Regions from separate parts of the Parendozoicomonas sp. 2304DJ65-17 genome, predicted to be linked through region 2. Evidence: predicted binding sites of a transcription regulator. Region 2 holds the regulator's gene; the other holds the start of a gene.

Region 1 (15,969 bases), on a different contig from region 2:
AATCTTCTCCCGACTTCAGGTGATGTTTATTGCCTCCCCATTACAATTCTCGGTATATGATCGTAATCCGTGCTGAACTGCTCATGACGAAACAGTCCATTTAAGTAACAATAATGCTTAAAACGTTATGGGAGAGAGCCTCCTTATCGCTGGATAAATCAGGTAAGGAGCCGTTATGACAAATTCAATTGATACGGAAGAGCGGGTGGTTTTGCTGGTGGATGTGCAGAATATTTATTACACCACCCGACAGATTCATCGTTGCAACTTTGATTTCAATGCCTTCTGGGCCAAAGCCACTGCAAATCGCAAGGTGGTAAAAGCCATTGCTTACGCCATAGATCGTGGTGATGAAAAACAACGGCAGTTTCAGAATATTCTCAGAGCCATCGGTTTTGAGGTGAAGCTGAAACCCTATATCCAGCGTTCCGATGGTTCTGCCAAAGGAGACTGGGATGTGGGTATTACTCTCGATGCGATGGAGTATGCTGACAAGGCAGATGCTGTGGTACTGGCTTCTGGTGATGGCGACTTTGATCTTCTGGTAGCTCGTTTGCGAGAAAAGTTTTGGGTGCATGTTGATGTTTATGGGGTCAGAGAACTGACCGCTACGTCTTTGATGTGCGCCGCTACGCGATTTGTTCCTATAGAGGGAGATCTTCTGCTCAACCGATAACCTGCCGGGTTGTGGTCCGATCCAGTTGGTTGGAATTCTGTACAACTTCTATAGTGGGAGCTTGCAATTCACCCTTGAGGTGGTCGTTGTGAGACTTCCCCACGCAGTTTCTCTTTCCTTGTTTAGTCTTGCCTTTGGTTCTTTGTCGACAGCCACAACGGCAGGGTATGTTGATTGTTATGGCAGTTTAACGGACCAGCTCTGTTTCCGTGTCTGCGAACATTCTGTCTGGAAGCTGGCCGATAAAGGTTTGAAAGTTCATACAGGCGTAGTTTCCGAGAGCAATGAGAGCTCTTTTCTGGCTGAGGATCATAACTCCCTTGGCCCGAAAGTGACCGTAACGCTCCAAAACAAATCTTCCGGTGAAACCTGCTCGATGACGCTTCAGAAACACAGCCGGTTCTGGCCGAAGTTATCCAAACCTGTATCGGTTACCGATAACACCTGCAGCCAATATGGCGCGAAGAATGATGCGACGCTGGATATCTGCTTAACCGCTTCACTGATGTTCCTGTTCTCGGAAGTTGAGCGTTTTGATACCCGTACAGATGGTCATGGTTTATGTCTGCGGGATGGTTTCTATGTGCCGGGTTTTGAAGATGGAACGGGTTCGGGAATCGTGACTTTTAACCCTGAAGGCGGGCAATGCCCTGACCCAGAAGGGGAGAAGGTGAAAACAATAGATATGCAGCGGAGTCGGGAAGCGCTTCAACTGGCACCCCTCTGAGATTGAGCTCAGAAGGGTGCGACTGGGTTAAAGTTCTTAAAATGTGGCGGTGTTATCAGGTTCCGATAACGCCGCCATCATTTTTAGTGATCAACACGGTGGTTGAACGTGGGCGGGTTTTACCATCGCTGGCTGGGTAGCTGAGGGCAGGGTGTTGAACATTGACCCACATGCTGCGGCCATCAGGTGTTGTGGTTACACCTGTGATCTCACAACCTCTTGGGCCAACCATGAAGCGCTTCACTTCGTCGCTGGCTGGGTCACAGCACAACATCTGGTTAGTTCCCATGTTCACGTTCAGGTCTTTCTTGTCGCCGTAGTCCGTTTGAATCCACAGGCGGCCATCAAAGTCGAACCAGAGACCATCGGGAGAAGAGAAAATATCGCCACGAATATTGCCGATATGGTTCTGCTTCACAGCACTGCCATCGGCCAGTGTAGCCCCAGGGCGGTCACCGGCGAGCAGGAACATTTCCCAGTTGAAGGTTGTGGCCGTTGGGTTAGCATCCATTTCATTAAAACGGATAATCTGACCGTGGCGGTTATCTTCACGGGAGTTGGCCGCATTGGCTGGCTGATCATCCTTTTTGCCGCGGTGCTTGTTATTGGTCAGTGTTACAAACACTTCACGAGTCGTTGGGTGAACGGCAACCCATTCTGGGCGATCCATAGTTGTAGCGCCAACAATATCTGCCGCGCGACGGGCGTTAATCAAAACGTCAGCCTGACTGAAGAAACCATTACGACGGGTTAAACCACCTTGGCCGAATACCAGCGGCATCCACTCACCTTTGCCATCTTCATGAAACGCAGCGGCGTAGAGAGTGCCGTTATCCAGAAGTTCTGAATTGGCAGCCTTATTATTGGGTTGATAAGGTTTGTCGGCGACAAACTTGTAAACATATTCGCCGCGGGTGTCATCGCCAAAGTAATAGGCCAGACGATTATCGTCGCCTAAAGAAAGAGTGGCGCATTCACGCACCAGGCGACCCATAGACGTACGCTTCTTCGGTGTGCTGGCAGGATCAAAAGGGTCAATCTCAACAACCCAGCCAAAACGGTTTGGCTCATTCACATAGCCGCCGTGAGCCATGCCTTCATCCAAAGTGGCATTAAAGCGTGGCTCAGCCGCATCCCAGCTGTAGTACTTGGCATTCTTGCCTTGGGCAACACCGTAGCGGTTATGGGACGTACGGGTTTCATAGTCCTCTTTATTGCGGTTTACGAAGTAGTTCTTCCAGTTCTCTTCGCAGGTCAGGTAAGTGCCCCAGGGCGTGACGCCCATGGCACAGTTATTCAAAGTACCGAGAACAGACTTACCGGAAGGGTCAGCAGCGGTTTTCAGGGCATCAAGGCCAGCCGCTTCACCAGTCAGCTCCATTGGCGTCATGCCAGTAATACGACGGTTGTATTTGGAATCAGTAACGTGCACCCAGTTACCGGAAGAATCCTTCTTCACTTCAATAATACTGACACCGTGGGCAGCCATCTCTTTGCGTACTTCATCACGATCACGCACAACCTTGCCATTTCCGTCGGTCATCTCAGTCATGCCGTTGGGGTGGATGGTCTGGTTGATGTACTCATGGTTCATTACCAGCAAACCATGATTGTTTGGATCGCTGTCAAAAGGGAAGAACCACATACCGTCATGGTTCTGGCCGGCCTGCTTCATCTGGTCCTGCCAGGTGTTAGAACCATCAGCCTTCCAGGCTGGTGCGCCTTTCTCTACAGGGTCACCCCAGGAGAAGAACGCCTGAGCGGTATAACCTTCGGGCACGGTCACGGAATCAAAAGTCAGACCTTTTTCCACAGGGATTGGTTTGAAACCAATTGTTGGAGCAACCGCTGTTTTACGAGTTGTACTGCAGCCCGCTGTGCTCAGCAGTGAACCACCGATAAAGCCAGCCATGGCCAGACCAAGACCGCCTTTCATAAAGTTACGGCGCCCCTCCTGAACCAGGTTGTTCAGGTTTTCATTGGCAGAAGTATTATCAGGAGTGTCGTCTATCGCTTCGAGCTGCGCATGATATTCATCATGAGATTTGGCTTTGATCATTATGCAATCCTGACGGCGGTTTAGTGTTATTGTGTTTTGTTATCGTTAGGCAATCAGCATCCTATTGCGGTTTTGTTGCACCGATCTTTCTGAAAGGTTTCATTTGTGTGACAGGGGGCGATATTGGCAAGCCAGAGTGCGTTGAGATGCATTAATCTCTGTGGCTTGGGGAGGATGAAGAATCAGGTTGCGAAATAACGTTCGAACCTGATCCATTCTTCTGTTGCTTCTTCTCTGGTTATGGCTTCAAAGCTAATGTGCGTTCCCGCTCTGCACTGAGCCAGCAAACTGATCGAACGTCGTGTCAGGCAACCTATTTTCGGGTAACCACCGATAGTTTGCCGATCACGCATCAGGATAACCGGCTGCCCGCTTGCTGGTATTTGTATAGCACCGCAGGCTATGCCTTCCGATAGGAGGTCTGGGATAGAGTGATTCAGTTGAGGTCCTTCAAGCTGACAACCCATACGGTTTGATTTATTGGATACTTTGAAAGTCCGGTTGAAGAATATCTCTCTTAACTCAGGAGCAAATAAAGAGTTCTGATAACACTCAATCACTTCAAGACGCTGTGGATAGGAGTAATCGGGAATAAAGCGGAAAGGTGTCATAAAGGCGATCTCAGGCTGGTGACACCGTTCTTTTTGGACTTCCAGTGTCTCTCCATCCTCCAGCTTTCTGCCAAGGTTGTTACGCATAACTGTTGAGCAGCTGCCTAATTGTTCTTTCGCCACAAAACCAGCAGCTACTGCCAGATAGGCATAATTCCCTGAGCGTGCAGCTTGAAAACTAAGTTTGTCGCCGGCTTGAAGTTGATGAGTTGACCAGTTGTGAATACTGATGCCATTAATCGTTGCGGACATATCTGCACCGGTAATGGCAATGGTCATTGGCACTTCCGCAATAAACTCTGCCATTCCGAGAGCAATTTCCAATACTGGTGCATTAACTGGGTTCTGGAGAAGGTGGTTCGCCCATCGGCTGGCATGTTCATCGGCAGGGCCTCCTTGGCTCAGGCCTTGATGTCCATACCTGTAGCGGCCGCTGTCTTGAATCAGGCTTTGAAATCCCGCTTTTATAATTCTCAGACCATGTGGCATTTAATTGTTTTCCTGCGGGATTTGACCACCCATGGCCAGGAAGTCATTTTTTGATATGGGTTGGAAGCGAACTTTGTCGCCTACCTTGAAAGGTGTCATCGGTTCTTTATCGGGATCAAATAACGGCAAAGGGCAGTTGCCAATAATCTGCCAGCCACCGGGAGAATCTTGCGGGTACACAGCGGTTTGTATGCCTGCAATACCAACACTGCCTTTCGCGACTTTGGCTCTTGGGTGCTTGTGGCGGGGTAGTTCTATTCGGGAATCAACACTGCCCAGAAATGCAAAGCCGGGAGCAAAGCCAATAGCACAAACCCGGTACTCTTTATCGCTGTGAATAGAGATAAACTCCTCTACAGTGAGCTGGGTTTTCTCGACTGCAGTGTTTAAATCTGGAGCAACATCAGAGTGATACCAGGTTGGTAGTTCAATCAATTTTCCTGCGTTGTAATCTGGTTCCGTATCCAGTGTGTTTGCAATAGCGCTTATCTCTCTCGACAATGTGAGAAAGTCGATTCGCAGTAGGTCAAATTGGATGAAAATAGAGGTGTAAGAGGGAACAACTTCTATTAGCTTATCACCAAGCTCATTTCTCAGTTGCTGGCTGATAACGCCTATGGATACAGTGAGCTCGGTTTGAATAGAGTCGGAAAAATAAATAATCAGAGTGTTTTCCGATACTGCTTCGATTCGGATCATAACTGCAGACTTTTCTTTATGGCGTGTATAACAGCGACAGCTTCTGGGTTATCGCCATGGACACAGAGAGTGTCGGCTTGAATAGGGAGTGTCTTTCCCTCAAGTGTTGTGACTGTGCCTTGTTGGGCAATCTGCTGGACCTGTTTACAGATATCTTCCGGGTTATGGTGAACAGCACCTTTTTGAGTGCGTGGCACCAGCTGGCCAGAGTTGTCATAGGCGCGGTCTGCAAAAGCTTCCTTTATGACTTTTATATGATGCTGCTCTGCCAATTTTAAATAGTGGCTATTGTTGGCACTGGCCTGAATAACAAGGGCAGGTTTTTCTGGTAGGGCTTTGCAGCATTCAAGCAAGGCGAGGAATACCTCTTCTTTCGCCATCATATCGTGATAAAGAGCACCATGGGGCTTAATGTATCTGATGCTGGTTCCAGCCTGAGCACAGAGAGCACTGAGTGCTCCTGCCTGATAGAGGGTCAGTCGAGTAATCTGTTCGGGAGTGTGAGGGATTGTTCGGCGGCCAAACCCCTCTTTATCGGCATATCCAGGGTGAGCACCTATTTGAACGCCGTGCTCAGCTGCCAGTGCCACTGTTCTGGCCATAGTGTCCGGATCAGAGGCATGGAAACCGCAGGCAATATTGGCCATATCAATCGTCGGCATGGCCAGCTCATCACTACCCATAACCCATGGCCCAAAGCTTTCGCCCATATCGCAGTTCAGCAGGAGTTTCTTGGCGGGAGTCGTCACAATATTCCCTAACAGGATTGGATAATTATTATGGAAGGATTTTGTGGGATTGGCAGGAAATGAGCAAGAGCCACCCTAGGGTGACTCTTGAGTTTGGAATTAAACGCCGTGACTACGGTTCTGGCGTTGAATGGTGTCGATAATTGCTTTAGCGCTGTCCTGAGCTTCGCGGAACTCTTCTTTGGAAAGTTGTGCTGTTACCTTCTGCAGAGGCTCCATAGCCGCTGAAAAACCACCGGCCAGTGCAACTGTCAGCCAGGCGGCAGACTGTTGTAGATCCTGATTGTCTTCACTGTAACGGGCATGAAGAACGCCTAACAGGAATTGCGCTTGAGGGTTGCCCTGGAAGGCGGCCTGGCGTGACCAGTCCATAGCCATATTTGGGTCAACGTCAGTGCCCAGACCTTTGGCATAAGAAAGACCAAGGATCAGTTGGGATTTAATGTGCCCCTGCTCACCGGCTTTGGTAAACCAGGAAAGCGCTTCTTTTGCGCTTGGCTCCACCAGGTCACCGCCAGAACGGTACATTTGTCCCATCAGGTACTGGGATTCTGCCAAACCATTGTCTGCTGCAGTTCGAGTCCACTTCAGAGCAGTTTTGTAATCCTGATTTACCCCTTCACCGTGGGCATACATCAGGGCCAGGTTATGCTGGGCGTGGATATGATCCTGTTCAGCGGCCTTCTTGTACCATTTTACTGCGCCGGGGTTATCTTCTGCCGTGCCTTGCCCCATATCCAGCATAACGGCGAGATTGTATTGGGAGTCGGCATGACCATCGGTGGCGGCCTGGCGGAACCAGTCGAGAGCTTTGGTCTCGTTTTTCCTTGTTCCCAGCCCCTGACTGTTCATCTGGCCCATAAGCCACGCCGCTTCTGCGTTGCCATCTTTGGCGGCTGAGCGGCATTGGATAAGGGCATCCGCGTGGGAATTGCTTTCAAACAGGGACAAACACTGCTTGGTGTCAGCTAAAGCCACGCTGGAACTGGTGAGGAGGGCAAGAATCAAGTACTTCATGGTCTACTTCCTTGTGAACGAGAGAATGCTCGGATAAGTAAGACCTTCGGCCGTTATGAAGTCTGCTGAATGGTTTTTACAGGCCAAAATGAGGTGGAAGTCAGCTTTGCTGGTTCATCGTGTAAAGAGGGGTGAATTGCTGAAGGCTGAGGTCAAAAAACGGGCAGCAATAAAGTGATAGGGGGCGGGGTTATAGAAAGCAAAGCCGCAATGTTTTGCGGCTTTGTTATTAAATCGGTTCAGGCACTGCGAACCCTATGGGAGGAGAGTTTGCGCTTTTTGCCCGGCGGAGCTTCTGGCTTTTCCATAATTTTCTCTCTGGGGAGTACTTTATAAATCTTTCGAAAGTACTCGGCTTCAACCCGCACAGGGTCGAGGCTTGGAAGTTTCACTCCAATACGCTGGAGATAAGCGATCATATGACTAATTTTTGGCTTGCTCATAACTGCTCCGAAAGCAGTAGTCCATTACCGAAGCTACGCGCCTGCCACTGCTTCAACACTAGGTGAAGGTGATTCTCTGCAGTTGGCGAAAGTAGCCTATTCCCTTTGAATGCTGTTTTTTTTGACGGGTAGCAACAAAGCGCTTACTCAAAACAGCAATTGCATAAAGCATGCGCTGTGCCAATTTTTTTACTGCTTCAGTTTGCATTCCTGAAAGCGTGGGCGTAGCGCAGTTTTGTGAGGTGAGAAGTATCAGGGGTCTTTGTTACTGAGATATGACAGGAGGGTTACAACGTTGTTGTCGGTATGGGTGTAACAAAATGAGTGCTACTTTCCGGAACAGAAGGGTAATGTTTTATCTTCCGGTAACAGTTCGAAGTGCTACTTCGGCCACAGATATTATCAGATTGGTCTGGCATGATCTGAGAAAATAAAAAGCAGGGCGTTACAGTGTTTCAACTGCGCAAATATATTCAGCCGTATGGCGCATCATTGTTGTCATCAGCAGGATTTAATAAATTTCTAAACCAGCTCTATGGTTTGCCCCGAACGCTCAAAAGGGCAACACCTGTCGTTGAAGTCTTTCTTGATCGAAACGATCCCTATAGCCAGCTGGTTGCGCAGGTTCTGCCGGATTTGCAACAGAGATTCAATATAACCCTGAAGGTTTGGGAAGTCAGCCAGCAGAAGGCCGAGATGTTTCCTGAGCTGGAGCTCTGGAATCAGAACGCCGCTAAAGATGCTGGCGCACTGGCGAAGTTGTACGGTCTGGAGTCACCATCACCAGCTCATATTCCTGAAATCGCAACCAGCATAAGTGAAGGAGAGAAACGTCGGAGCAAACTTGGGCATTATCTGGCGGCCATGTTCTGGTTTGAAGGTGAATGGTTCTGGGGAATTGACCGGCTGGACCATCTTGAGCGCAGGTTGCTGGCGGTTGGTTGTCAGAAGAATCCGGCTGACACTGTGTGTTTCAATCTCACTGCGGCTGGAAGCTATAAAGGTACAGCCAATGATGTGATGAACCCCAGCCAGCCACTGGTTTTTTATTTTTCCATGCGTAGTCCTTATTCCTACCTTGCCCTTGAACGTGTGACTGCGCTGGCGGAGCACTATCAGGTGCCTCTCGATATTCGACCCGTGTTACCCATGGTGATGCGTGGTGTGCCGGTTCCATCTCAAAAGAAGATGTATATCTTTCGTGATACCTGCCGGGAAGCTAGAAAACTGGGCATTGATTATGGCCGTGTAGCAGATCCGTTAGGTGTTGGCGTTGAAAACTGTTATGCGCTTTTTGACTTTGCCCGGAAGCTGGGGAAAGGAACGGAACTTTTGCTCGCTTATGCCAGAGCCGTGAATGCACAGGGGGTGCATTCAGATACAGAAAAAGGCTTACAGTTTATTGTTAAACAAGTTGGGTTGAACTGGAATGAAGCCAAGCCTTGGTTGCAAAAAGACGACTGGCGACAGTGGACTGAAGTTCATCGGCAGGAACTTTATCAGGCTGGCCTTTGGGGAGTGCCAAGCTTTACTTATGGTGAAGGGCGTTCCTGCTGGGGGCAGGACAGGCTATGGCTGATAGAGCAGTGGTTTTTAGAGCCTGATAAGGGAATGTAAGCCTCTGTTACCAAAAGTCACAATATTTTGCACGGTGCGCATTGTACAATGCGCAGCTCTCGATTTGCCTAATAAAGAAATAACGAATGAGACGTACGGTTTTTGATACCCCAGTGGTACACCACTTCTTTCACTTTGTAAGCTGGATTGGATTGAAGCTTGCGGGCTGGAAGGTGGAGGGCGGAACTCCTGAAGCACGTAAATATGTTTTGATTGCTGCCCCTCATACCAGCAACTGGGATTTTCCGGTGACGCTGGCCGTTGCCTTTCGGTTAAATGTGAAACTGTTCTGGATGGGCAAGGAATCTCTATTCAAGGGGCCTATGGGGCCAATTATGAGATGGTTGGGCGGTATTCCTGTCGATCGCAGCCAGAAAACCGGTTTAGTGCAGCAGCTGGTGGATGAATATAACCGATGCAAAGACCTGGTTGTAACTATTCCCCCTGAAGGTACCCGTGGCAAAACAAGAAAATGGAAAAGTGGATTTTACCACGTAGCCCATGGAGCCGGTGTGCCAATCTATCTGGGCTTTCTGGATTTCAAACGCAAGGTGGGCGGCATTAATAACGCCTTTGTTCCGACAGGGAACTTTGAGGAAGACCTGAAAAAGATTCAGGAATTTTATAAGGATGTTGTGGGGAAAAACCCGCACCAATTTGCTTCTTAAAGTTGTTTTATATCCCTGCCCGCGTGGCAGGGATATAAATAAAATGCGTTATTTCTTCTCGGCTTCTGCTTTCTTCACCGATGCGCTTTTAATAATCACGGATTCCTTCGGAACATCTCCGTGCATACCCCGGCGTCCTGTTCTGACGTCGGAAATCTTGTCAACAACATCCATACCAGAAATCACTTTACCAAACACGGCGTAGCCTGGCTTGGAACTGCTACCATCCAGAAAGTTATTGTCTACCAGATTGATGAAGAACTGGCTGGTTGCACTGTCAGGAACATTTGTGCGGGCCATGGCAATAGTTCCACGGCGGTTGCTCAAACCGTTGGTGGATTCATTGCGGATAGGATCACGAGTTGCCTTCTGACTCATATCTTTGGTGAAACCACCACCCTGAATCATGAAGCCTTTGATCACCCGGTGAAAAATGGTGTCGTTATAAAAACCGCTGTTGGTGTAATCCAGAAAGTTTTTAACGGTTACAGGTGCTTTCTCCTGATTGAGCTCAATCTCAATCTTACCCATGCTGGTATCTATAACCACTACAGGGTTAGCAGCAGGTACAGGGGCAGCCTGAACAGTCAAAGAAAGCAGGGCCGCCATCAGGGCGACACCAAAAGTACGCAGGTAGTGCATAGGGTTCTCCGTGTTTTGCACAGTGAGTTTCTGGAAGGCTAGTCAGCTAACCGGACACCATCTTTTTCTATAACAATTTGACGGTTTTTATAGAGCCCGCCAATGGCCATTTTGAAAACGCGCTTACTGGTTTTGAAGTATTTGCTGATTTCTTCTGGAGTGCTTTTATCATGAATGGGTAGGAAACCATCATGCTCTTTCAGTTTTTCCAGAATCTGATCGCCGAAGTCTCCGGCTGACTTATAGCTTTTCGGGTTTTGCAGACACAGGTCGATTTTCTGATCTGGGCGAACTCGCTTGATAAAGCCTTGCAGCTTCTGCCCCATACGCACAGGCTGATGAATATCGTTATGGAAAATCACACCCTGGTGACGGTTATTAATGATTGCCATGTAACCGATATCGGTACGGTCGGTAATCATCAGGGAAACCTCTTCACCAGATGTATACTGGGGAGGGCGATTGTCGAGGAATTTATCGATTTTAGAGGAAGCAACAATTCGCCAGTTACGATCTTCCTGATAGAGATAAACAACGTAGTACTGGCCCTGACGCATGCGCACTTTCTGCTCGCTGAAAGGAACCAGCAGTTGCTTGGGTAGCCCCCAGTCCAGAAACGCCCCCACCTGATTTACTTCTTCCGCTTTCAGGCAGGCAAACTCGCCAAGTCTCGCCTTAGGCCTGTCAGTCGTTGCAATAACGTCATCGTTGGAATCTAGATAGATAAAAACATCCACGGCATCGCCAATCTGGCTGCCTTTTGGCACGTACCGCTTTGGCAGAAGGATATCGACGTACTGCCCGCCTTCCAGATAAACACCGAACCCTTTTTCTCTGATGATTTTCAGAGTGTTCCAGTGGCCGATTTTTACATGAAGGTTTGAAGAGTCGGATGTGTCGCTGCCAGACGCTTCGGAAATGGTGTCATTGGTCATGATAAATACATGCAGGGGAAATTTGGTGGCGGATTATACCACCAGTTCACGAGCAGGGATGTCTATCCTTCAGAGTTCTTTTCTTTTGCTGGTGGTGATGTTCATGCCCCACGCTCGTTTTGTTCATGGTTCTCCCATGAAACATATTGTTGTAATGAGTTTGAGTGGGGCTGTCGGGTTAACGGCTCTGTTTGTCGTGGATATGCTGGATCTGTTTTTTCTGAGCCTTTTGGGAGAAAAACATCTGGCGGCAGCGGTCGGTTATGCCGGAACCATGTTGTTTATCACTTCTTCTCTGGGAATCGGACTTTCTATTGCTGCAGGTGCACTGGTGTCTCGAGCGATGGGGTCGCGGGATCGCACACTGGCCGCGGTGTTTATGACCAATGTCGTTGTTTTTACGTTTATCTCGTCCTGCATCACAGCAATGGTTTGCTGGATTTATCTTGATAGTTTTTTGACTGCGTTGGGTGCGGTTGGTGAGGTGCACTCACTGGCAATAGAGTATCTGGAAATACTTGTTCCTTCTTTGCCTGTCCTTGCTGTTGCTATGGCTCTTGGAGCAGGATTAAGAGCCGTTGGTGATGCCAAACTTTCCATGTATTCCACTTTGGCGGGTGGTGCCGCTAACGCTGTATTCGATCCGATTTTTATCTTCTTACTGGAAATGGATATTCAGGGTGCGGCTATAGCTTCGGTTATTGCCCGGTTCACAATATTGGCTGTATCTCTCTACGGAGTTGCTTTTAAGCACCGACTGCTGTGCTGGCGAGGGGTTTACCGTTTTACCTCTTCGTTGCCTGCAATTTTAAGTATTGCCGGGCCAGCTGTGGCCACCAATCTTGCGGCACCAGTCAGTCAGGCTTATGTCACCAAAGCCGTTTCTGTTTATGGAGATGCCTATGTAGCAGGAGGTGCAATTATCGGACGATTGATACCAGTGGCTTTTGGGGTTGTCTTTGCCCTCTCAGGTGCGATTGGGCCCATCATCGGACAAAACTTTGGTGCAGGGCTTCTGGGGCGAGTTCGACAGGCATTGAAAGACGCTTATTGGTTTGCCGTCGTTTATGTGCTGGCTGTCTCCTTGCTGGTGTTAGTATTGCAAAGCTGGCTGGTGGATATCTTCAATATTTATGGCAATGCGGAATCCCTGCTGCGTTTTTTCTGTACTTATATTTCTTTCTGTTTTGTTTTTAATGGTTGTTTATTTGTTGCTAATGCGTCCTTTAATAATCTGGGAAAAGCCTATTACTCAACATTTTTGAATTGGGGAAAGGCAACTATTGGCACTATTCCTTTTGTCTGGTTAGGCGCTCGCTGGGATGGCGCTTACGGTGTATATCTGGGGCAGGCTGTCGGAGGAATTGTATTTGCCTTGATGGCAATGGCTGCTTCGTTTTCTATGGTTCGAAAACTTGAAAGCGAAACTGTTGAAGTTGAACCTTCATGTGTTACGGGAACTACTCCTGATCCGGAGAAAGTCCCCTTGCCCTGTGCCTTTAACAGCCTTTCTTCTGAGTGTACTCAGATGGCCCAAATGGCTGGTGAGGCTGAGTTGGAAGAACACATGGCCGATCATTACTCGGCCTGAGCGGGCTTCTTTTTCAGCAGTGAGTTTGTAGAGAGGTGGGAAATCTGGCCATCTTCGCTAAAGGTTGTTGTCTTCCCCTGCCAGGTTCTGAAGCAGGAAACTCCTAACGCCAGCGCAATAGATATCCACGACAACCACATAAACGGAAGATAACTCAGCGTACTGACCCCCAGAATTCCCGCCATAAATGTGCCGTTATCACTCCAGGGCACCATGCCTGAAGTGAGTGTTCCGCCGAACTCGGTATTGCGTGACAGAAGTCGCCGATCGGCGCCCAACGCATCGCTGGTGGCAGTCATTAACTTGGGCGCCAGTATCAGGGAAACATACATGGCGCTGCCCAAAAGGTTTCCTAAGAATGCGGTCAGGATTGTGCAGCCAGTTAGGCGGGCTTCATTGGTAACAAACTGCTCCATCTTGCTGGCTAACAATTTCACGATGCCGACTTTTACCAGCAAGCTGCCAAAGCCGAGCCCGAAGGTGATCATGGCAACTGAGGGCATAATGGAAAGCATGCCACCACGGCTAAGCAAGCTATCGATAAACTCGATTCCTGAATTGAGTAGTGGAAGTTCCCATACGCTGGTAATGGCCGAAACAATATCGGAGCCTTGTAGAAGCATGGCTGCAACAATTCCCAGAAAACTACCGAACGAAATAACAGGGAAAGCGGGCTGTCGAAAAGCCAGCAAAAGCATCACCATCAGTGGCGGTAAGAATGCAATCGGGGTTATATAAAATGTGTTATCCAGAGCCGCCATAATCATATTGATATGCTCAAGATTTCCTTGCCCCTGAAAGGAAAGGCTGGCGCAGGTAAACATTATGGCTGTGATAATATATGCGCTCAGGCTGATAGGCAGTAAACCTTTGATATGAGCTCTTATCTCAACGCCAGCCATGGATGAAGCCAGCAGAACACTGTCAGAAAGAGGGGATAGCTTATCGCCAAAATAAACCCCAGACAGTACAGCTCCCGCAGTCAAAGGCGCTGGTATACCAAGGCCTTCGCCAATGCCCATCATGGCGATGCCAGCGGTTCCGGCTGCGCCCCAGGATGTTCCGGTTGCCAGAGCAGTTAGGGAGCAAATAAAAAGAGTGGTTGGTAAAAAGAAGCTGGGGTGAATTGTCGCCAGCCCATAATAAATAATTCCCGGCACAATACCACCGGCAATCCAGCTGCCGATCATAGCGCCAACAGCGAAAAGAATAAGAAGTGCGGGCATCCCCTCAAAAATACCAAAAGCAGCGGCTTCTTCGAGCTCCCGATAGCGATACCCCAGTTTCAGACCAAGGGCGATAACCAGAAACCAGCCAAAGAACAGTGCCAGTAAAACCGGTAAACCAAACACGGTGGTAAAGCTGCAGGCCATTGTCAGAAAGGTACCAAGTACCAGAAAGGTCTGTATCAGGGTGGGTAACTGTCGGTTCTTCTTATCCATGGCGTACTCCTGTCCAGTGGATGAGATCCGGGCGGAGCGTTGCCGTGTTGTCGTTATTGCACGCTGTTAAAGAATACCCGGATACGGGGCAGCTTCGTGGCTGCGAGGTATCCAGTATTGGAAAAGAAAGCGGGATGCGCCACCCCGGAGGGTTGGAATGTCAGCCAGAATGACGCAAGTGTTACTGATGTGTAACCATATCAGAAGGGATTAAAAGACCGCGAGGCCCGTTTGTTCCACAAAAGTCTTCAGAGCCTGCATGCCGGGCAGAGAGTTGCCTTTTTTACCCAGTTCCGGACTCCAGACACACACAGACATCTTTCCGGGAACAATGGCTACAATGCCGCCACCCACGCCGCTCTTGCAGGGCAGGCCAACATGAAATGCAAATTCGCCCGCTTCATCGTAGGTACCGCAAGTCATCATCAGGGTGTTGATACGGCGGGTCTGAAGAGGAGATACCACGGCTTCATCTTTAAATGGATGGCGACCATCATCAGCGAGAAAACGGCTGGCTCGGGCTAAGTCCAGGCAGCTCATATTTAGAGAACAGAGGTAAAAGTAAAAATCCAGAACCTGGGCAATAGGGTTTTTAATATTGCCAAAGCTCTGCAGATAGTAAGCCAGTGCCGCATTTCTCTGGCCATTGTCGTACTCAGAACGGAATACTCGTTCGTCGTACTGAATATCCAGATTCTTGGAAATGCTGCGGATATGATCCAGAAAATCCTGCTTGGGAGAATTCAGGTTGGAAAGCAGGATGTCGGCTACCACCAGTGCGCCGGCATTGATAAATGGATTTCTTGGGATACCGTTTTCATATTCCAGCTGAGACAGGGAGTTAAAAGGGTTGCCGGATGGCTCAACCCCAACCCGTTCAAAGACTTTTTCGCCAGCGTAGTGCATGGCCAGACTCAGACTGAAGACTTTGGAAATACTCTGAATCGAGAAAGATTCTTCAGCATCGCCAACAACAAAGTCCCGACCATCAGTGGTGCTGATAGCCATACCAAATTTGTTTCCGCACACTTCAGCCAGTGCCGGAATATAGTTGGCCGGTTTGCCCTGACCAAAGGTGTGAGAAACAGCCTCGGGCAGAGTGCCCAGAATTGTTTCAATCTCTGTCATAAACTTGCTGCCACGGGAGGGTGAAATTTCGGGGCGCAAAGAATACGTGCATCATTTCGGGCATTCAAGATGGGAAAAACAACGTATTACTGTAAAAACAGGCAGTTAGCGAACAATTTTTTATTGGTTTTGCGCCTACAGGTTAGTAGAGCTTGTAGGGAGGGCATTTATTATATGAAGCATGAAATATTGAAAAGTGGTTTTTGTGGAAAAGGACGCGATGCACAAAGTGAAACCTGATCAGGTCGTCATGGCAACAACAGCTGATGCAGAAATTGTTGGGCAACTTATCCACGCTATGGAAACAGAATTGTGGCCTGATCAAGCGGCAGATCTGTCTCAAAAAGTATTTATAACCACTGCAGAGAAGTTGCTGGCACTTCCCGAAAGATACCGGGCGTTTATTGCCCGTGATGAATCAGGGACTGCTCTGGGAGTTATCACCGGTTGTGAAAATCTGGCAGTGTTTGCTGGTG
Region 2 (15,969 bases):
ACTGTTACCCTGTTCATCTTTCAGAAGCTGATCTCCACCAATGCGATAGTGTCCTGTACGTTCTCCTGGGAAGATTTCTACAGCAGGGCTTACGAACAGCCAATTCAGTTCTGTTTGGGTATTTCGAAAAATTTCGAGAGACTCTACCTGAGCCTGTGCTTCCCCTCTGTACTCTTCAGGGAAATCCGAATGTGAAATGAGAGGTGTGTTCTCGGTGGCTTCGAGGCTGCCTGCTCCACCCACCCAGATTAAATTATTAACTTTGGCCTTGGGTAGCTCATCAATAAGCCATTTGGCTGTTTGTGGAACAATCTCGTGATTGCCAGCAGCTCTTCCGCCTATCGAGGCGATAACCAGATCTGCCCCTTCAACAGCCTGCTCAAGCCCACTTTGGGTGCGCAGGTCCAGTGTGCGACCTTCTACATTGTCTTTTTCAAGATCAGCAGCATTGCGGCTGATGGCGATCACACTGTGTCCACGGTTCAGCGATTCGTTCATAACTGCTGAGCCAATCCAACCAGTAGCTCCGATAATTGCGATTTTCATTACACCCTCCAGATTTGCCTATGCATCTATGGGGGAAATTATCTTTGCTCCATCAGCTGGGATAAATAATCGAAATGGATCATGATTGTTTCTGCTTTTGAACTAATGATTGAGATTGCTGGATGGAAAAGCTGGAAGCTATTCGCAGCTTTGTAGAAGTTGCTCATACCGAAAGCTTCACTCAGGCTGCGGAACGTTTGGAGCGAAGCCGTATAAAAGTCAGCAGGGAGGTGCAGGAGCTGGAAGCCTGGCTTGGATTAAGGCTTTTGAACCGTACAACAAGGAAGGTCAGCCTTACGGCCCCCGGTCGTGATGTAATGCCTTTCTGTGAACGCATGCTGAGTGAGGCCGCTGGGCTGGAGAGCTTGGCCCGCAGTCATAAAGAAGAACTCATTGGTGAGGTGCGAGTAGCGTCACCTATTGGGTTAGGGCAAAACATGCTTTTCGATGCAGTAGAGCTGTTTAGCGCACAGCATCCCAAAGTGATCATCAACCTGCTTGTGTCGGATCAGAACGCAGAACTGGTAGATGAACGAGTAGATGTGGCAATGAGGTCTACCACTCAGCCTGATGAAAATCTGATTGCTCGTAGAATTATGGAAGTTGAGCGGGTGGTCTGCTGCACTCCAGATTATCTGAATCAGCATCAACCTATAAAGGAGCCACAGGATCTGTTGAACCATAACTGTCTGGTTCATATTGAACAGGCAGAATGGACTTTCAGGGGATCGAAAGGAGCAGAGACAGTTCCGGTGCGAGGTTCACTGAAAGCGAACGATGCCTGCATATTGCTTAAAGCGGCGCTGAAGCATAGGGGAATAGCTAATCTTCCATGCGATATTGCCAACCCTTATCTGGCAACAGACCAGCTTGTTCGAATTCTTCCCCATATCGAAATACCTCCAGCTTTATTGTGGGCTGTGTATATGTCACGCAGTTATCAAAGGCCGGTAGTAAGGGCTTTTATTGATCATCTGGCTGAGTTGTGGAGTGATGATATTCGCTCCTTGTGAGTTGTATAGATAGGAAGGCATTACTTCAATTCGCTTTTGCATATCAAATATTTATTACTAATCTGAATAAAAAGAGCTTCTAAAAATATAAGAGTCTGTGTTTGGAGTCATCACGGAGGGATGCCGTGAAGTTTTTCAAGTTGCCTGATCTAGGGGAAGGAATTCCCGAGGCAGAGATTGTCGAGTGGCATGTTCGCGAAGGGGAAACCGTTCGTGAAGATCAGGTTATTGTGTCTATGGAAACCGCCAAAGCCGTGGTGGAAGTTCCTTCACCCTGCGCAGGGGTTATTGTTCGCCAGTTTGGTCAGCCAGGTGATTTGATTCATACCGGCGAATCGCTGGTGGAATTTGAAGGTGCGGATGAAGACACAGGTACTGTTGTCGGCACAATTAAAGAAGCAGGCACCGTTGATGCTGATGATGACGAACAGTTTTTTGTGGGAGCGTCGCCTTCAACAGCAAAAGTTCAGGAGATGGCAAAGCCTGTTATCTCACAACTTACCCGCAGCTTAGGTAAGCCAGCTTCAGGTTATGAACTGGAACATGGCGAGCCTTTGCGAGGTGTTCGCCGGGAAATGGCTCGCAGCATGGCTCGTTCAGGCCGTGAAGTTGTTTCCGTAACCCTGTTTGCAGATGCAGATATTCATTGCTGGAGCGACAATGAAGACCTTACCGCTAGGGTGTTACAGGCGTTAACTGTCGCTTGTCAGGAAGAGCCCTCACTGAATGCCTGGTTTGATGAAGTGACAGAGCAGCGCCAGTTGATGAACGAAGTTAATATTGGCTTGGCGGTGGATTCACCTCAGGGGCTTTTTGTACCAATTATCCGCGACGCCCAGAATTTTACTGCACAGCAAATTCGCTCTGAAATTAACAGACTGAAAAATGGTGTGAAACATCGGGAATTGCCACCAGAAGCTTTTCAGGGTGCAACAATTTCTGTGAGCAATTTTGGTGCATTAGGTTGCGGAAAATATGCCACTCCCGTTGTTGTTCCACCGGCCGTTGCCATTCTTGGAGTCGGTTCTGTTGATGATCAGGTTGTCCCTTATCGTGGGCAGCCCGCGGTTCACAGAGTTATTAGTTTGTCTTTGTCGTTTGATCACCGGGCGGCAACCGGAGGTGAAGCGGCAAGATTTCTTAAAATTGTCGTGCAACATCTTGAACAAAAAGAAATGACAATTCAGTTGCAGGGATAAGAATTTCGTTTTACAAACATAGTAAGTGGGAAATTTTTTATATCAGATTTAGCTGCGTTATCGGTCACCGATAGCCGTACTAAAAAGGAGGTATCTGCAGTACCTGTCATATCAGGGTGATGTGTCAGGAAGAATGACAAGAAAACAAAACCGTTAACGCGGGGCAGGTCACGCTGTCGCTCCCAAAGCAGTAAAAATAAACATGTTTAATGCTTAAGGGTCAGGTAGAGAATATGGAAATTTTCAATAATTACCAACAGCGTTACAAACAGAAAGAGCAGGAGGAAATGTCTCTTCAGGAGTACCTCCAGCGATGCAAAGAAGATCCTACTGCCTATGCCAATGCGGCTGAACGTATGCTGGCGGCTATTGGTGATCCAGAGGTTATAGATACCTCCAGAGATTCACGTTTATCCCGTATCTTTTCTAACAAACTCATCAAGCGTTACAAAGGCTTTGAAGAGTTTTATGGCATGGAAGATGCCATTCAACAGATTGTTTCTTATTTCAAACATGCAGCACAGGGCTTGGAAGAGAAGAAGCAGATTCTTTACCTGCTTGGCCCGGTTGGTGGCGGTAAATCCTCCCTCGCTGAAAAACTGAAAAGTCTGATGGAGAAAGTGCCTTTCTACGCAATTAAAGGCTCCCCGGTTTTTGAATCTCCACTTGGTCTTTTCAATCCTGCCGAAGATGCTGGAATTCTGCAGGAAGAATATGGAATCCCTTCCCGTTACCTGCGGGGCATTATGTCTCCATGGGCGGTCAAGCGTCTCCATGAATACGGCGGTGATATCAGCCAGTTCCGGGTAGTGAAACTCTGCCCAAGTATTCTTGATCAGATTGGTATCGCTAAAACTGAGCCAGGTGATGAAAACAACCAGGATATCTCCAGCCTTGTGGGTAAGGTGGATATTCGTCAGCTGGAAGAATATTCCCAGAACGATCCGGATGCTTACAGCTTCTCCGGTGCTCTGTGTCGCGCAAACCAGGGTGTGATGGAATTTGTGGAGATGTTTAAAGCTCCTATCAAAGTTCTGCACCCACTTCTGACCGCGACTCAGGAAGGTAACTACAACAGCACCGAGGGAATGAGCGCGATTCCTTACGACGGTGTAATTCTAGCTCACTCGAATGAGTCGGAATGGCAGACCTTCCGGAACAATAAAACCAATGAAGCCTTTATTGACCGGGTGAATATCGTCAAGGTGCCTTACTGCACTCGCGTGAGTGAAGAGATCAAGATTTACAGCAAACTGCTTGAGCACAGCTCTTTGAGAGAAGCGCCATGTGCGCCAGATACTCTGAAAATGCTGGCTCAGTTCACCACTCTTTCCCGTATCAAGGAACCTGAGAACTCCAATGTGTTCTCGAAGATGCGGGTTTACGATGGTGAGAGCCTGAAAGATACCGATCCGCAGGCCAAACCTTTGCAGGAGTACAAGGATGCAGCTGGTGTGGATGAAGGTATGGAAGGCCTCTCCACCCGTTTTGCATTCAAGATTCTTTCTAAGGTGTTCAACTTTGATCCATCAGAAGTAGCAGCAAACCCTGTACATCTTCTGTATGTGCTGGAAAGAGAGATTGAACAGCAACAGTTCCCTCAGGACACTCACGAGCGCTATCTGCGTTATGTAAAAGAGTTCCTGGCGCCTAAGTACATTGAGTTCCTTGGTAAGGAAATTCAGACGGCGTATCTGGAGTCTTACTCAGAATACGGCCAGAACATCTTTGATCGTTACATCACCTACGCTGATTTCTGGATTCAGGATCAGGAATATCGTGACCCTGAAACCGGCGACATTCTTGATCGTGGTGCCATCAATGATGAGCTGGAGAAGATTGAGAAAGCCGCCAGCATCGCCAATCCGAAAGACTTCCGGAATGAGGTGGTGAATTTCGTACTCCGTGCCCGGGCGGGTAACGATGGCAAGAACCCAAGCTGGCTCAGCTACGAGAAAATGCGCACTGTGATTGAGAAGAAGATGTTCTCAAACACTGAAGACCTGCTGCCGGTTATCAGCTTTAACGCCAAGGGCAGTCAGGAAGAACAACGCAAACATACCGAGTTTGTTAAGCGGATGATGGAGCGTGGCTACACCGAGAAACAGGTGCGCCTGCTGTCCGAATGGTACATCCGGGTACGTAAATCGCAGTAAAAGCCGATATTTAAGGTTGAAGCCTTAAAAACGACCATACTTATTAATGATGTAGATGTAAGACAGACGGGGCGAGGCGATCACCAGGGATTGTGAGTGCGGTGCCAAGGATGGCGCCGGTCTTGCCCCAGACGTCTCTAAGCAGCATCGCGGCACAGGGAGTGCGCATGAGCATCATCATCGACAGACGGCTCAATGGCAAAAACAAAAGCACTGTAAATCGCCAGCGCTTTATGAACCGTTATCGGAAGCACATTAAGAAAGCTGTTTCTGAAGCGGTTAATAAACGCAGTATTACCGACGTCGAGAGTGGCAGCAGTATTACCATTCCCCGCAGAGATTTGTCTGAGCCCATTTTCCATCATGGAACCGGCGGCCTGCATCAGCAGGTGATGCCCGGCAACAAAGAATTTATTTCTGGCGACCGAATCAAGCGTCCACCTGGTGGTGGCGGTCAGGGTGGTTCTGGCAGCGGTCAGGCCAGTGATCAAGGGGAAGGTATGGATGAATTTACCTTCCAGATCAATCATGATGAGTTTCTGGAATTTATGTTTGATGGCCTTGAGCTGCCAAACATGCGTGAAAAACAACTTCATGAAACCGTAGAGTTTCGTACCCATCAGGCGGGATTTACCACTGATGGCCCACCTGATCGTTTAAATATCGTCCGTTCACTTCGCAGTGCCCATGCCCGGAGAATTGCCCTCTCTGGAGGAACTCGTCGTGAGATTCGCAAGCTCAAGCGTGAACTACGGGAGATGGAAGTTCAGCCTGGGGCAATGGATACAAAGCGGGCTGACGTTATTCGAGCCGAATTAAAAGAATTGAATGGCAAAATGAAAAAGCTGCCCTTCATTGATGATATTGATCTTCGCTACAACAACTTTGTGAAAGTGCCTCAGCCTTCCAACAAGGCAGTGATGTTCTGTGTGATGGATGTATCTGGTTCCATGACACAGGAAATCAAGGATATGGCCAAGCGCTTCTTTATTCTTCTGTACCTATTTTTACAGCGGAGTTACAAGCAGATAGAAGTTGTTTTTATCCGTCACCACACGGCAGCGAAGGAAGTGGATGAGGATGATTTCTTCTACTCACGGGAAACGGGCGGCACCATCGTTTCCAGTGCTTTGGAAATGACCAGAGATATTATCACCAAGCGTTACTCGCCCAGTGACTGGAACATTTATGTGGCGCAGGCCTCTGATGGTGATAACTGGGAAGGTGATTCCTCGGTATGCAGCAAGATTCTGGTCAATGGTTTGATGCCGCTGGTTCAGTACTTCTCCTATGTAGAAATTACTGATCGCCAGCATCAAAACCTATGGCGTGAATACGAAACTATTCAGGATGGATATTCTGACACCTTTGCCATGCAACAAATAAAAACAGCTGCGGATATTTACCCCGTATTCCGCAAACTGTTCGAGAAAAAGGAAGCATGATGGAAGACCAGCAGGAAGCTGTGAACAACAACAGCGAAGGTAAAAAGAAAGAGCCTCTGACGACAGGGGCAGACTGGACTTTCGATCTTATTCAGCAATACGACAGTGAGCTGGCAAGGATTGCCAAAGACTTTCGTCTAGATACTTATCCCAACCAAATCGAAGTGATCAGCTCTGAACAAATGCTGGATGCTTACGCTTCTGTTGGTATGCCGCTGATGTACAACCACTGGTCTTTTGGTAAGCACTTTCTGAGTAATCAGGAGCGTTACCAGAGCGGGCACATGGGGCTGGCTTACGAGATTGTTATTAACTCCAATCCTTGTATTGCCTACCTGATGGAAGAAAACACCATGGCCATGCAGGTTCTGGTGCTTGCTCATGCCAGCTATGGGCACAATTCATTCTTCAAAGGTAACTATCTGTTCCGCACCTGGACAGATGCAGAATCCATTATTGATTACCTGATGTTTGCCAAAGGCTACATTGCCCAATGCGAAGAGAAGTATGGCGTTGAAACTGTAGAAGAAATTCTGGATGCCAGCCATGCCCTGATGAATCAGGGTGTGAACCGTTATAAGCGTCCGCGCCCTTTGTCTGCTGGTGAAGAAGAAAAGCGGCAGGAAGAGCGTGCAGAATATATTCAAAGAACGCTGAATGATATTTGGAGCACAATTCCGCAGCAGGAAAAAGCAGCCGAGAAGAGTACGGAGCGATTCCCGAAAGACCCTGAAGAAAATATTCTCTACTTTATTGAGAAGCATGCGCCTCTGCTGGAGACATGGCAGCGGGAACTGGTGCGAATTGTTAGAAAGGTTGCGCAATACTTTTATCCACAGCGCCAGACTCAGGTTATGAATGAAGGCTGGGCAACCTTCTGGCATTACACCTTAATGCACAAACTTTACGACGAAGGGTTAATTAACGAAGGCTATATGCTTGAGTTTCTGCATTCCCATACCAGCGTAATTTTCCAGCCTGATTTTGATGATCGCCGGTTCTCGGGTATTAATCCTTATACGCTGGGCTTCAAGATGTTTATGGATATTAAACGTATCTGTGAAGAACCCACGGAAGAAGATAAGCGCTGGTTCCCAGACATTGCGGGTACAGACTGGTTAGACGCTGTTCACCATGCCATGAAGAACTTCAAAGATGAGAGTTTTATTCTGCAATATCTTTCTCCTAAGGTTATGCGGGATATGCGCCTGTTCAGTATTGTGGATAACGAAAAGAATGCTTATCTGGAAGTGGATGCTATCCATGATGACCCCGGTTATCGTCAGGTAAGAGAAGCACTGGCAGCGCAATATAATCTGGGTAACCGTGAACCAAATATTCAGGTTTATAACGTGAATGTGAAAGGAGATCGCTCTCTGACTTTACGTCACTTTATGCATCAAGGTCGTCCGCTGGGTGATAGTGCAGCAGAGATAGTGAAGCATATCCACAGGCTCTGGAAGTTTGATGTGAAGCTTGAAAGCGCGGAAGGAAACGATGTGAAGAAAACTATTTCCTGCCCGAAGGAATCAGAAAAGAGTCGGTCTGGAGCCATTATTGAAATGGCATAGTCATTTGTGCAATTGAAAAGGGAGCCTGACCCGGCTCCCTTTTTTTGCCTGAAAATCAGCGTTTCATAACTCTGATTTCTGCCCGGCGATTCTGGCTGCGGTTGTTCTCCGAAGAGTTTGCCACCTGGGGTGATAACTCACCCTTGCCGGAAATCTTGATTTGATTAGCCGGAACACCTTTCGCTTTCAGGTAGGTTTTCACAGCTTTCGCTCGCTTAAACGACAGAGCCTGGTTATAAGCTTCTTCACCAAGGTCACAGGCATGACCGGTTACATCAACCACCATGTCTGATTTAACGTCTTTAGCCAGCTTATCAAGAAAGTTCTTCTGCTCTTTGCTTAAAGCTGAAGAATCGAGTTCAAACTGCATAACAGCCATACCGTCATCAGCCGTTGCACAGGCCACACCGGAAATCAGTGCACCCGCAACAAAGGCTACGCCACCAGTTGCCAGATCAAATGCCGCCGCTGGTAAACCCAGAGCCAGGCCGCCTTTTGCTGAGCAAAGGGACCAGTCATCAGAAGGTTTGTAAGCGGAACCAGCCTGATAGCCCGAAGAGACACAGCCGGTAAGAAATACAAAAATGAGTATCAGCGCCGATACTCCGGGAAGTTTTCTACTCATGGTACTACTCCATCCATGAAGTGATTTTTGAGTCCTTTCCACACTGGAGCAGAAGGTTTAGAGAAAACATCCGGCCCGGTCTGTAAAGTCAATTTGAGTATAGCGCCGGGCTGGATTCAGACTTTACCAGAATGATGGAGAATTCAGTTTGTGGATTGGCATAGACGTTTTCCTGTCGGAAATATTTTGGATAGAGTCTGGAAACCGTCATAAAAATTACGATTTACATAGTGAGCCCGGTGATTTTGTACTGGTGTGAGAGTAATTTGTCGATAAGAAACGTCAGAGCTTTTGGCTGGTGCTTTCGTCTGCGGTAATAAAGGTAGGCTTGCCGAACTTCCAGCTGGTGCTGAGGGAGAACCCGAACCAGATTGGTATTCTCTGGAAGATGATGAATAGGAATTGAACCGATGCCAATGCCTGCTTCCACCGCCTGAATCAGCATTTTCACATCATTAACAACCATTCTTGCTTTGATTCTGTAGGAGAAAGCATCTCGCCCTGGCATGGTGAAATGAAGTTCTCTTTTCTGTTGCACACTTACCCAGTCGTGCTTATCAAGTTCTTCTATTGTGTGTGGTTCCCCATGTTTGTCGAGATAAGACTGTGCTGCGTACAGGCAATCGCAGGATTTCATAAATGGTCTGGCAATCAGATCCGATTGTCTGCCAGAGTCGAATCCCAGAACAAGGTCTCTGTCCGACTCTGGCACACTGTCGTCTAGATTCAAGCGGATATCGATGGAGACTTTCGGGTAATCAAGAATAAACTCTTCAACAAGGTCGCCAATGCCTGACTGATACATGGTGTACGGAACAATCAGGCGAATATTGCCTTTTACCTGCTGTTCTTCGTACAGAAGTTCTGCCAGCTCCATCTCACTTTGTTCGAACTCCCCATATAGGCGATTAAAAAATATCTGACCCGTTTGAGTTGCTGAGAGATTTCGACCTTTGCGCTCAAGCAGTCGAACGCCAAGGCGATCCTCCAGTGCTGTCAGGCGACGGGACATTGTTGATACCGGTAAACGCAGGTTATGGGAGGCTTTTTGAAGAGAGCCACTCTCAACAACGTGGCAGAACAGATAAAGGTCGTCGAAGTTTCCAAATATGGAATTCATGTTTTAAAAACTGCGTATTTTTTCCATAGGCCGAAAGTATTAATCTGGCCATGGTTTATAGCAAGAGCATTTTTTTGAAGGTTTTTTTTAGTGAAAAGTAAGTTGTTTTGGGTGACCGCTATTTTAGGGTCCTGTGTTATGTCTCTGGTTATGTCTGGTCTGATTTCAACAATCAATAATGGACTGGATCACATGACATTTATGGGGTGGATGCGCAGTTTTATTATCTCCTGGCCGATTGCATTTACCATGAACATTCTGGTGTTACCTGGTGTGCGTTCACTGGCTGCAATGGTTTGCCCGGAAAAAGCAATCTAGCCATCCTTTCAATAAACACTGCTGCAACAATGAAAGGCGCAGTCGCACTGCAGAATATATTATGGTTATTAAAAATGGGAATATGGCCTTATCCATTCCTGTTTTTAAAATCTGAAAATAAAATGATTTGCAGTTGTCAGTCTGGAATCTATTACCTATTTTTCAATCGCCTTTATTGTGTCAAAGCGAGGGTCTGATTCGTGAATATATTCGAGGAAGTGATGCACCGCTTGAGCAGCAAAACCCGTATGCGCGGGTTGTTCCGGGATGTGCACGTTGAAGATCTGGAAAGAATCGTTTCCAGATTACAGGATGTTTTGGAAGAAAAACGCGAAGCTGTCAGTGCAGAAAAAGAGAAGCTTCAAGAAAAGAAGAACAGCATTGATGCTATTCGTAAACTTATGGAAGAGCGTGGTGTTTCCCTTGAAGATTTCGGTCAGACGATGCCTGGCGAAAAGAAAAAACGCAATATCAAACGTTTCCTGTTTGAATATCAGGATGGTGATGGCAGTGTCCATCAGTGGGAAGGTTCACTGACTGGCCGAGCTCCTAAAATCTTTCAGGATTATCTGCAGCGCACCGGCAAAGAAAGGTCGGATTGCATCATCGAATCGCGCTGAGTCTTATTAAGCAGCCTTTCTTACTAAGCGACTTTGAGGAAAGTGACAGGTAAAACTGCTTCCTCTTCCTGGTCTGCTTTTTACCATTAGCGTTGCATCGTGTCTGAGCAGCACATGTTTAACTATTGCGAGGCCGAGTCCTGAGCCTCCGGTTGATGCGTGTCTGCTCTTGTCTATTCTGTAAAAGCGTTCTGTCAGGCGGGGAATATGTTGAGGCTCAATACCGATGCCGTTGTCCTTGATTGACAGGTAGCCAGTATTAAGCTCAACAACCCACTTCAACTTAATAGAACCACCATTCGGCGTGTATTTAACGGCGTTAAATACAAGATTTGAAATAGCGCTGCGAAGTTCTTTCTCGTTGCCCAGTATTTCAGTTCCTGATTTACAGGACACCTCAATCGTATGACCTCTTTCTCCGCTAAAGGATCGTGCATCTTTTGCAATATCATCCAATAGTTCAGCAACAGGTATAGGAGTGAGATCCTGCAGACTATCGGCTGTTTCCAGTTTTGAAAGAATCAACAAGTCCTCAATGATATTTGCCATTCGGTCTGATTGACTCTGCATTTGGCCAAGAGCTTTAGGCAGCATTGGAGGAGGTGGTTCAGGCATTAAAACAAGACTGTCGGAAAGTGTTTCCACATAACCTGAAATCACAGTTAACGGTGTTCTCAGTTCATGAGAAACATTGGCAACAAAGTCTTTTGTCATTTGCTCAAGCTGGAATACCCGGGTGTTATCCCGCACAACCAGAAGGCGATTGTTTGGACCATAAATTGTGATGGAGTAGAGCAGCCTCTTCTCGGCAGAAACCGGAGAAGGGAGCATTAATGGTTCCTGATAGGACTCACTTTCAAAATAACGTGCAAAGCGCGGGTGTCGAATCAGGTTGGTAATCTGCTGACCTACATCATCAGGATTACGTAGACCGAGAATATGCTCGGCTGCTGGGTTCCACCATTCGATCTGGCCCTGGTCATTCGTAAGAACAACCGCATCTTTAAGAGCAGTTGTGGATTGCTGGAAACGATTAATAACTGCTTTAAGTCGGTTGCGTGCACGTTCCTGTTTACGCATCAGGCGGTACATGCCGTCGAACATTTCTCCCCAAAGGCCATGGCCGTTGGGAGGCTCTATAAGTTCAGAGGACGAGGAGGAAATCTCCAGCCAGCTAATCAGCTGAAAAACATTTTTCAGAGTCCAGACAAGATAGGCTCCGCAGCCGATCAAGATAATAGGAAGGGTTTGTCCGGTTAACAGTCCAATCCCAAGACAGGCACCCAGCATCAGAACCAGGCGCTTAATAACTTCAATTTGCCAGTTATGGTTCACATTTTATCCGGTCTTATTATGTCAACAAATCCATTGTGTATCCGGCTCGGCCTCTGGCCGAAAACTCCGGTTATACCTTCATGGAAAAACGGTATCCCGTGCCCCTTACCGTTTGGATCAGTTTCTCATGATCATTGCCGAGAGCTTTGCGCAGGCGACGAATGTGTACATCAACTGTTCGCTCTTCAACGTAAACATTACCCCCCCACACATGGTCAAGCAACTGACTTCTGGTGTAAGCCCGTTCCTGGTGAGTCATAAAAAACTGGAGTAAGCGGTACTCAGTTGGTCCCATTTCAGCAGGGGCGCCATCAATGGATACCCTATGACTGATTGGGTCGAGCATTACGCCCAGAACCTCAATAGGTTCGCTCTGGCCAGCAGTCGCGGTTCTGCGTAAAACAGCTTTTAAACGTGCAACAAGCTCTCGTGGGGAGAAAGGTTTGGTGATGTAATCATCTGCACCACTTTCCAGCCCCTGAATCTTGTTATCTTCTTCGCTTTTTGCGGTGAGCATAATGATGGGGGTAGCAGACGTCAGCTCATCACGCTTAAGGCGTCGGGCCAGCTCAATGCCGGTAACTCCTGGAAGCATCCAGTCCAGAAGAATAAGGTCTGGCTTTTGGTCCACGATTAAGGCGTGAGCCGTTCTGGCATCCTCTGCCTCAAGGCAGTGATAACCAGCCATTTCTAGAGCAACGACGATCATCTCTCTGATTGGCGCTTCATCGTCGACTATGAGAATTTTGCTGGTTGTTGTCATGGCTCAGAAGATTCCCCCTTAGGATCTGCCCTGAGAATTACAACGCCTCAATGTTACAGTTAAATGACAGAAACTTATAAGCACGAAATTAGTTATTTTTTATGGTCATTTAAGGACGACCGGGAGAGTACCAAGAACTTTGTAATGGCGCTTCGTGGAAGGCTCCTCGCAAACCCAGTACTTTCGCAGTTTTTTTATAACTTTGAAGGTTTTTTTGTTTTCTATCTGAAAGGTATCCCCCGGAGATAAATCATTCAGGGTTTTACCATTCACCGGTTTTTTTAGAGACTGTAGATGGTTGTCGTGACCGCTGCTGGCTCTAGGGTTGATGCTGTGCTTCTGAAGGACGTGTGTTGTTTGCTCATCCAAAACCTCCAACGCAAGAAGTTCATGAAGCTTTTGGCGATAGTTGGCTTTCCATTCTTCACCATGAGGAGCCACCTTTCTTCCGTATTGGTTCCAGGTATGCACATGGGCAACCTCATGGGCGAAAGTAATAAGAAACTGCACCGGTTCAAGGTTACAGTTCACACTGATTCTGTGGGGTAATCCACGAGTGGCTGGTCTGAAGTCCCCCAGTTTGGTTTTTCTAGGGCGTGAAATGCGCATCTGAATATTGTCATTTACCAGCCAGCTGACACAAAGGGATTCTGTACCATCGGGGAGGTAAGGTGCCAGCTGTCGGGAAAGTTCTGGATTCATTTATACGGTTAGGCAGCGATCAACAATAATGCCGGTAAGAACAGCCAGCCCAGCCCAGTGGTTTGAAAGAAAGGCCTTGAAGCACTCGTCACGGTCTCGGTTCTGGGTCATACGACGCTGGTGGAAAAACACTCCAGTCATTCCGGCAAGGCCAAGATAGTAAGCAACCCCGGAGCTGGTAATCAATCCGGTAATAACCAGTATTCCCAGAGTGAGTCCCTGTAAAACCTGAATGATCAGATTGTCATATTTACCGAAAAGAATGGCGGTAGATTTAATACCAATCTTCAGGTCATCGTCTCTATCTACCATTGCGTATTGAGTATCGTAAGCGACTATCCACAACAAACATCCGGCAAACATTAGCCAGGCAGTAGGAGCAACCGTTTCAGTTTGTGCAGCCCAGGCCATTGGGATTCCCCAAGCAAAAGCCGCTCCGAGCACAAATTGTGGAAGGTTAGTAAACCGCTTCATAAACGGATAAATAACCGCCAGAGCAGCACCGGCAAATGAGAGCTGAATGGTTAAGGTATTTGTCATTAAAACCAGAAGAAAAGAAGCCCCCAGCAATACAGAAAAGAGCAGCAGCGCTTCTTTCTCTGAAATCTTGCCTGTTGCCATGGGGCGATTTTGGGTGCGTTTTACGTGACCATCAAGGTTGCGGTCAGCAAAATCATTAATCACACACCCTGCGGAACGCATCAACAGTGTGCCCAGGGAAAAGATAATCAAAAGGCCGAAGTCCGGCCAGCCATCAGCTGCCAGCCAGAGTGCCCAGAGTGTTGGCCACAACAGCAGAAATGTACCGATAGGACGGTCAAAGCGGGTGATCTGAATATAATTTTCTAACCGGGTAGATACAGATGTTGGCATGCTGCTCATACGGGCAGAGCTCCCGCCATAGTCTGATCGTTTTCCATGAAGTCTTCTTCAGGTAAAAAGTATTCGCAAACAGCAAGAGGTTTGTGATTCAGGGTGAAAAGAGACCTGCGCCCCCAAATATCTTCGTGTGCAGAGTTTATTGTACGGGTCAGCTCTATAGGGCCGCGCTCAAGGTTTGGTTGAGAAAAAAGAAATGCACCAAGGGGGCGATCCTTCAAAAACAGAAGTTGCCGGTTTTTCCCCTCCAGGCTTGAAGCGGGCAGAATACTTCTGGCGAACACCTTGGGTATTCCGTTGCAGAGCAGAGTGACTTCTCGGATGCTGGCTTGCTCCCTCTGGTTCATGGAGAGGAAGTTTCGCTCATCCAGAGTCGGTCTGTCCCAATCATGGAACATAACCTGCACTTCGAAAGTGCCTGGAAAGGTTTTTTTGAGTCGGGCGGTCAGCGATCCTGTATCCAGAAGCCAGTGTTTCCAATGTTCAGGAATACTCCACGGCAAAGTATCCGTGTCATACCAATGCTGTTTGTCCAGATTAAGAGGGCGAGACGGCATAGTGTTACTTACTTTCTCCAGCGCATCCGAGCCGTATTTTGCCGCAGCATGAGGGATAAAGCACGCTGGCGCAAGTATTTGTACGTGGCGCTTTCGTGCTTTTTTAGAAAACATTGCACATCAACGATTGTGGCTATCTTTATGGTTTTTGTATGTTTTTTGTTCAGGGTGGCGTTTTTAGCCCTATATAAGGTGATAAATGGTATTGCCCTTCAATAAACGCTGCTTTAAGGTTGATTCCAGTGCTGGCACTTACACAGCCTAAAATGCTAATTAAGTTAGTGCTGCCTGTTCTCGGTTGTGAGCTCTGGATGAGCTCTCCAGGGAAAACAATAAAAACAATCATAAATAAAACGGATTCGAGAGGGAGCTATGCGCAAGCCCGAACTTGTTGCTGCTATTGCAGACCAGACAGACCTGAGCAAAGACAAAGCTGGTCAGGCACTGTCAGTTATCATCGAACAAATTACTCAGGCGCTGGAGCGTCAGGAATCAGTTAACCTTATCGGTTTCGGTTCTTTCACTCAGCGTGCCCGTGGTGCTCGTACCGGTAAAAACCCACAGACCGGTGAGGCTATGGAAATTCCTGCCAGTAACACTGTTGCTTTCAAGCCTGGTAAGGCCCTGAAAGAAGCTGTGAACAAGTAATTTGTTCCCTGTGCTGGCACGTGTCTCTCACAAATAGCCTCTTGCCAGCACATTAATACTCCTCCCTGTTATTCTTCTATTTTCCCACTGTTGACCCTATTAACTGCCAATCAGGGCAAAAATGCACTGGCCTGACGCAGGTTTGTCTATAGAATGCTTGCTGGTTATCCAGAGTGGGGGAAGTATCTGTGAAGTTTCGGTTGCTGCTTTTAGGCCTGGGCTTTCTTATGAAGCGAGCCAGTGCCAACAATTCTGCGTTTCAAAAGAAGCTGGAAGGAAAGGACATGTCCTTTGAAATTTCCAGTGATGATGGTGTGTGCCGTAGCTTTACTGTGAAGAATAATAAGGTGACCAGCAAAAGTGGTGCAGCGGTAGACCCTGAATTCTGCCTGCGTTTTAAGTCATCTCAGGAAGGCTTTGCAGCTCTTACTGCCAAGAATGCTCAACTTGCCTTTATGAAGGGTATTCAGGA

Evidence for each region. Region 2 encodes PhoB, which activates phosphate uptake and scavenging genes when phosphate is short. Its sites were predicted from a motif close to TGTCATANNNNTGTCANA; they were not measured.
Region 1: a site for PhoB is predicted at 3,558-3,575, ahead of ACY2RR_RS13950 (PhoX family protein). Genes of this name have one in related genera too.

The regions. Positions count from the first base shown of each region.
Region 1 covers NZ_JBYVJV010000005.1:44,787-60,755, reverse strand. Annotated here, with positions in the region: gene ACY2RR_RS13960 (LabA-like NYN domain-containing protein) at 176-676, shown strand; gene ACY2RR_RS13955 (hypothetical protein) at 765-1,403, shown strand; gene ACY2RR_RS13950 (PhoX family protein) at 1,459-3,462, opposite strand; gene ACY2RR_RS13945 (5-oxoprolinase subunit C family protein) at 3,645-4,562, opposite strand; gene pxpB (5-oxoprolinase subunit PxpB) at 4,563-5,261, opposite strand; gene ACY2RR_RS13935 (5-oxoprolinase subunit PxpA) at 5,258-6,010, opposite strand; gene ACY2RR_RS13930 (tetratricopeptide repeat protein) at 6,110-7,027, opposite strand; gene ACY2RR_RS13925 (hypothetical protein) at 7,267-7,470, opposite strand; gene ACY2RR_RS13920 (DsbA family protein) at 7,921-9,087, shown strand; gene ACY2RR_RS13915 (lysophospholipid acyltransferase family protein) at 9,174-9,755, shown strand; gene ACY2RR_RS13910 (peptidylprolyl isomerase) at 9,804-10,364, opposite strand; gene ACY2RR_RS13905 (CvfB family protein) at 10,436-11,332, opposite strand; gene ACY2RR_RS13900 (MATE family efflux transporter) at 11,391-12,923, shown strand; gene nhaC (Na+/H+ antiporter NhaC) at 12,911-14,365, opposite strand; gene ACY2RR_RS13890 (glutaminase) at 14,576-15,493, opposite strand; gene ACY2RR_RS13885 (GNAT family N-acetyltransferase) at 15,699-15,969, shown strand, end outside.
Region 2 covers NZ_JBYVJV010000007.1:218,871-234,839, reverse strand. Annotated here, with positions in the region: gene ACY2RR_RS17855 (NAD(P)-dependent oxidoreductase) at 1-546, opposite strand, end outside; gene ACY2RR_RS17850 (LysR family transcriptional regulator) at 669-1,559, shown strand; gene ACY2RR_RS17845 (dihydrolipoamide acetyltransferase family protein) at 1,685-2,758, shown strand; gene ACY2RR_RS17840 (PrkA family serine protein kinase) at 2,992-4,914, shown strand; gene ACY2RR_RS17835 (YeaH/YhbH family protein) at 5,082-6,359, shown strand; gene ACY2RR_RS17830 (SpoVR family protein) at 6,356-7,930, shown strand; gene ACY2RR_RS17825 (OmpA family protein) at 7,986-8,555, opposite strand; gene ACY2RR_RS17820 (LysR family transcriptional regulator) at 8,779-9,675, opposite strand; gene ACY2RR_RS17815 (DUF2798 domain-containing protein) at 9,766-9,993, shown strand; gene ACY2RR_RS17810 (H-NS histone family protein) at 10,194-10,613, shown strand; gene phoR (phosphate regulon sensor histidine kinase PhoR) at 10,620-11,948, opposite strand; gene phoB (phosphate regulon transcriptional regulator PhoB) at 12,019-12,711, opposite strand; gene ACY2RR_RS17795 (hypothetical protein) at 12,817-13,413, opposite strand; gene ubiA (4-hydroxybenzoate octaprenyltransferase) at 13,414-14,295, opposite strand; gene ACY2RR_RS17785 (chorismate--pyruvate lyase family protein) at 14,292-14,963, opposite strand; gene ACY2RR_RS17780 (HU family DNA-binding protein) at 15,222-15,497, shown strand; gene ACY2RR_RS17775 (helicase) at 15,686-15,969, shown strand, end outside.